2 regions of the Paenibacillus sp. FSL H8-0175 genome follow, and region 1 is predicted to be linked to the other one. Evidence: riboswitches for the same ligand, from Rfam matches in the RefSeq annotation. Region 1 holds a riboswitch; the other holds the start of a gene.
What was found. A riboswitch is a leader RNA that binds a small molecule or an ion and turns the genes downstream of it on or off. The one in region 1 is predicted to bind cyclic di-AMP.
Positions count from the first base shown of each region.

Region 2: linked by a shared signal. The riboswitch ahead of MHH46_RS10985 (KamA family radical SAM protein) and the one ahead of MHH46_RS17060 (APC family permease) in region 1 are both predicted to bind cyclic di-AMP.

Region 1 is NZ_CP150299.1:3,841,886-3,845,068, forward strand. It holds gene MHH46_RS17060 (APC family permease) at 101-1,918, opposite strand; cyclic di-AMP (ydaO/yuaA leader) riboswitch at 2,043-2,202, opposite strand; gene MHH46_RS17065 (disulfide oxidoreductase) at 2,397-2,861, opposite strand; gene MHH46_RS17070 (DsbA family protein) at 2,858-3,183, opposite strand, start outside.
Region 2 is NZ_CP150299.1:2,561,944-2,565,126, forward strand. It holds gene MHH46_RS10980 (YafY family protein) at 1-513, opposite strand, end outside; gene MHH46_RS10985 (KamA family radical SAM protein) at 656-1,831, opposite strand; cyclic di-AMP (ydaO/yuaA leader) riboswitch at 1,967-2,108, opposite strand; gene MHH46_RS10990 (AraC family transcriptional regulator) at 2,157-3,183, opposite strand, start outside.

The DNA.
Region 1 (3,183 bases):
ATTTCAAATTCTGTGGATTTGCAACAATTTCCTTCATATAAAATACAAAAGAGGTTATATTCCGAACGTTCCGGATATAACCTCATCTTTAATCTTCTACTTATTTATTTAAATGATACGGGACAGTCGCTACTACAACGTCCTTTTGATTCATTAGATACGAGCGGATTAAAAAGCTGGTCTGATTATGAAGCACGGCTTGCCACCAATGTTTGGTAATAAACTGTGGAATCAGAATCGTGATGTGATCCGTCGCAGCGGTCTTCCACTCTACCGTATCGATAAACTTCACTAACGGACGAATGATACTACGATATCTGGAACGAAGAACAATCAGGCGTACACCTGGATTCCATTCCTCCCACCGTTGCTCCATCTTATGAATGTCTTCTTCATCAAAGCCTACATACACAGCAACAACATTATCTGTTAGAGACTTCGCATAGCTGATGGAATGTAATACAGCACGTGTAACCCCTGCAACAGGAACAACTACAGTACTTCCTTTAATTACAGGTTTATCAGTAGCCGGACATATACGCAGTTGATCCGCAGTGTTCAAATAATGCTTATGAATACGGTGGAACACGAACATTACAGCAGGTAAGAAAATGAATGCCATCCATACGCTCGAGAATTTAGTAATGATAAATATAAGCGTAATCGTCAATGTAGTCAGCATACCGATGGTATTTACTACAAATCTTTTCACCCATCCAGCGGGTCTTGTTTTGATCCAATGCACCATCATCCCCAGTTGGGATAAGGTAAAAGGAATGAACACGCCAACCGCATATAATGGAATCAAACCTTCCGTATTCCCATGGAATGCAGTCACAAGTATGATAGACATAACTCCTAGAAAAATAATGCCGTTTGAGAAGCCCAGGCGGTCACCACGGACCATAAATGCATGTGGCAGATATTTATCTTTTGCAAACATAAAGGCGAGCAGCGGAAACGCTGAATATGCTGTATTAGCTGCCAAGAACAAAATCACTGCTGTAATCCCTTGAATGAAAAAGTACAATCCGCCACGGCCAAAGGTCGATTCAGCGATCTGAGAGACAACCGTAGCCTTTTCATCTGGCACAATCCCATACCAATACGCCAGCACAGTGATTCCGGTAAACATAAAGCCAAGGATAAGTCCCATGATCATTAGCGTCTTGGCTGCATTTTTCTCAGCCGGTGCCTTAAAGTTTGGGATCGCATTAGATACGGCCTCAACCCCCGTTAGGGCTGAACAACCAGAGCTAAACGCTTTTAATAGTAGAAACAAACTTACATTAGATACGGCGCTTCCTATTTCAGGAACATTCGCATGAGCGCCACCCATTGCATATTTAACGATACCGGAGATAATCAGAACAACAATCGAAACCACAAACAAATACACTGGAATTGCGATAAATGAAGCCGATTCAGTCACTCCGCGAAGATTAATGATTGTTAATAGAACGATAACAGATACAGCGATGAGAACAGTATGATTATGAAGACTTGGAAAAGCCGATGTGATCGCATCCGTCCCTGCCGAGGCACTAACCGCTACGGTAAGAATGTAATCCACCAATAATGAACCCCCAGCGAGCAGCCCTGTCGGAATACCAAGATTATTCTTGGCTACGATATAAGCTCCGCCTCCTTGCGGATAAGCAAAAATCGTCTGCCGATAGGATAAAATCAGGATGGCCAGCAGGCCCAATACGGCTAATGCAATTGGCAGGGAGTACCAGATGGCAGTAAACCCGGCAGCCACCAGTACAATCAGAATTTGTTCCGTTCCGTAGGCTACAGACGAGAGCGCATCAGAAGACAGGACAGCCAGTGCTTTAACCTTGGATAACTTTTCATGATCGAGTTCATTCGACTTCATCGGACGTCCGATCAATAGTCGTTTTACCTTGCTTACCATGGTGGATACAGTTCCTTTCTTTGGGAGCTGAAACGGAATTTCCGTGCGCTGTTTTCATCGGTGGATTTCATAAATGCAGACACAAAAATAAGCATACGGAAATGATCCGCATGCTTATGCATGGTCATTTTCCCACCTTGCTTACGAGGTTAGCTGGCGGATTCGGGCTGTGGTTATAGCCCTACGGTAGAGGTCTGTTCGACCCGGTTCCGATTCACCCCATTGGCATGAATGCCAAGTTTGGTTCCCCCGTTTTTCCTAAGAAAATTCAGCGCATATTCAACTTCTCACAAGGTCTAATATTAGTCTACAAAGTGCCTACAGTAAAGCGTTGAAAAAAATGAAAAAAGAATGAAAAAACATCCAATAAGCTCAAATATAGCGTCTTATTGGATGCTCTCTTTCATTATCTTCAATTATCCCTCTAGCCCGTGATTTTAATACCTTTTCAGCTTTTTTGTACCTTCCAAAGTAAAAACTAAAATCCTAAGCTCTCCTCAGCATCTACTTCAATCACTTCTTCTTCCCTACGTCCATACCAAAGAAGGAGACTTATTAGAGCAAACGCTATTAAAGCTAACAAAGGAATCGTTATAAATCCGAAGTAGTTCAAGTAATCTTTATTACAAGGAACACCAACTGTACAAGGTAGAACTTTACTTAACGCTGGAATCTTCTGTTCCGCATAATGATAGATTGAGATACTGCCACCAATCAAACTTAATGGAAGCACATAAGGAATGATGCGCTTATCTCCACGGAAAGTGGCAATTCCCAACAAAAATAACTGCGGATACATAAAAATCCGCTGAAACCAGCAAAGCTTACAAGGTTCATACTTCAAGACTTCACTTAAATACAAGCTACCAGCTACAGCAACCAAAGAGACGAACCAGGCCAGATAGAGGCAGTTACGCTTGCAAAAAGATAGGAATTTTGTCACTTTGCCTCCACTGCTTTTGCGGCGGTGTTAATTTCAGATGTAATCGCTTCAATATCGAAAGGTTCAGCCGTTTTTACTCCATTAATGTAGAGCGAAGGCGTAGTTGTCACGCCTGCGTCAGTTGCCAACTGAATGTCTTTCTTCAGCTCATTTACATAAGTTTTCTCTTGGATGTCTTTACGCAACAGATCGTAATCGATCGCTAATTTCTCTTTTTCAGCAAGGCTTACCAAGAAATCCTCAGTGGCCCATTCCACGCTCTCATCCCCTTGCTGCGCATACACAGCATCATAGAACTTCCAGAATTCATCCTTATTCTGAT
Region 2 (3,183 bases), 1.3 Mb from region 1:
GTACCAGTTGCTATATTTAAAATGAAGCTTTACTGGTTCCATTTCACGGGTTGTACGTTCATTTTTTACACTGATGTAATCAAAACGGACAACATTTCGTTCCGCAATAGCCGCACGTAAAAGAGGAAGTGCGTCAGGATCCGTACGCCGGGTTTCAAGATCCACCGCGAGACTAGAGGTCTGTGGCTCCGTTCCAATCGTTTGCAGCCGTTCAATGGTTCCTTGCGTATGCTCATCTTCAAACACGGAAGAAAGACTGTTAAGTACAGTAATCAGAGAAGTGACATCATACGAACGGAGCAGGCTTTTATCCATTTTATATCCGTCCATGATGCCATATCCACCTTTAGTACCCTGATACGATACGACCGGGATGCCAGCGGCACAAATCACATCGATATCCCTATAGATTGTTCGCTGGGAAACCTGAAACTCTTCAGCCAGCTTGGAGGCAGATAAAACTTCGTGGTTCAATAGTTTATAGATCATAGAAATCAATCGTTCCAATTTCATGTGTGCATTCCCACCCATTAGTCCATTTCGTGTTACAGCGTGATTATATCATAGATTTTTTCGGGCTAATTTTGGGCGGGAGGAGTTTTGTTGTTGGTGATGAAGAAATATCCTATGACAGAGTCTGACAGAGTTGATTAATCTATTTACAGATTAAATCCGCAGGCTCGCCTGATAAATCATTAACAGAAATAATAGCATCGTTTTTTTTCACAGGTGGGGTCCAATATTGCTCATTCCCAGGCAGGTCATCGAACCATTCGGCGTCCTTTGGACAATCTAGAATCATAAACTTTCCGTATTCCTGATCTCTGGATTGATGGTATTTGAGATAGGCTTTTCCGTTATCAATGGCGAGAATTTCTATTTTTCCTGAGGTGTGGCTCATGGATAAGCGTACTCTTTTGCCAAGTCCTGAGGTTCTGGCTTTGGCTTCTTCTACAATTTGATAGACTTGCTCGAGCGGTAATACGAAATCCCGGTTTCCGGCTACGGGCCGGTTCACAAAGAAGTAGTAGGGTGTAACGCCAGCCCATGAAAGCCGGTCCAGTAGTTCCCCTAAAATAACGGGATCATCGTTGATGCCTTTGAGGATGGGGGTCTGATTTACGACAATTGCCCCTGCGTTGTGGAGAGCTTTAAATGCTTTTTTGGCTTCAGGTGTGATTTCACGAGGATGATTGATGTGCGCCATAACATAGATTCGTTTGTCTTCGGTAGAGTAAGTACGAATCAGCTCCAGCAGTTCTTCGTCTTCAGAGATCCGCATCGGATTAAATACGGGAATTTTGGAACCCAGTCTAATGATCTTAACATGCTCAATGCTTCTTAGATTTTCAATAATGGATCTTAGCTTCGGTGTGGAGAGAATTAAACTGTCCCCGCCCGTAAGAAGTACGTTGTTAATCTCCGGATTATTTGCGATATACTCCAAGCCCGGAGAGACATCAGCCATCGCCTCTTTCACGTCATTTCGGAAAAGACGCTTACGGAAACAGTAGCGGCAATAAGCCCCGCAGACCTCGGATACAATCAGTAGTGCAGTGGTTCTATACTTGTGCTGACAACCAGGTACCACATAATTCGTGTCCTCATCGGAGGCGTCCCAGCGCCCATACTCCAGCAGTTCACCTTCGTTAGGAATAACCAGCTTACGGATGGGATCATTTGGATCATCCCAGTTAATTAAAGACAGATAGTAGTCATTTACACGAAAAACAAATTTGTCCGTAATTTCTTTCAGATTCTCTTTTTCCAGCTCAGACAACATAGCTATTTTGTTAATATCCGTGAAGTACTTTACCTTTTGCACGTACATCTCTCCTTTGTCTCGTAGTGTGAGAAAAATGAGGGAGCCTTAGTGTCAAAGGCCAATCTACTGCCAGCAGGGTCCAAAAAAGCACGAAAAGAGACCCTTAGCAAGGGTCTCTGGTTATGTAAATAACATGGAAAGCAGACCCATCCACTGCTGACGAGGTTAGCTGACGGACTCGGGTAAGATGGTACCCTACATTCTAATGCTCAATGATTCGCCCCAATTAACTGGTTCCCCCGCTTTTCAACTGTAAAAGTTGGAAATTAAGCGTAGATAAAGTATACCCTATCAAGTTTTGATAAGTCAAAAGAGAATCCTAGATTCACTTTCAATTGTTAGCGCTACTTCCGCCGAGTAGTTTAGGCAACAGCGTTAGCAGCTTCTCCCGGGTTAACGCATCACTAGAGTTCCATTTGCTTCCGTCGAGCAGATAAACATGTCCCTGACGTACTGCCGGGAGATTGTTCCAAAGTGAACTGTCTAGTAATCGTTCCATCGCAGCTCGCGAGTCTTTGCGTTCCGGAATGAGCATGAAGATATGATCTCCGGCGTAGGCAGGCAGTCGTGTTGGATCAACTTCGGCGAACCCTAACTCTTCGTCCAATATGGCCTGGATCTCTTCGGTCGGTTGTAAACCACATGGGGCATAAAGCGCAGTGGAGAATCCGGACATTCCCATAGCATACAGATGATCTCCATGATCATAGACCAAAGCAGAGGCGGTTTCTCCAACTTGGAGGGTTGTCGTGTAAAGCTGCTGCCACATGGCAGCGTTTTTGATTGTGAATGACTCCAGCCATGCTTCGGCTTCGCGCTGTTTACCTAGCCAACTGCCTAGTGTCCGCATTCGTTTGTCGAGAGATGCAAATGAATCAAAGGTGAGTGTCGGAGCGATACCAGAAACTGCTCTGTAGGCTCTTTCATCACTATTTGCCAAAATGATCAAATCTGGGTTTAGGGAAGCGGTCAACTGCGGGTCCAGTGGAAACCCGACGTTGGCGAGCTTCTTAAGCCGATGTTTATAGACGCTGTTCCGGGCGAACGCTTCATCTCCACCGATAGGCTTTACGCCTAACGCGAGAAGGTCGCCAAGTGTTTCGCCATGATAGACAATACGTTTCGCTCGCTCTGGAATCTCCACCTCATGACCCGTCCAATCCTTGACGGTAAGCTTACGACCTTTCTGATGTGCATATTGTCCGGGTGTAACTCCGGTTTTTTGCCGAAAGCGGCGGCTAAAATAGTATTCGTCCGAGAAGCCGACCAGTCTGGCGATTTCCCGCAGTGGTTCAGTCGATTCCTGCAGGAATCGTTTGGAATGATTAATGCGCAGATCCGTCAGGTATTCAAGCGGC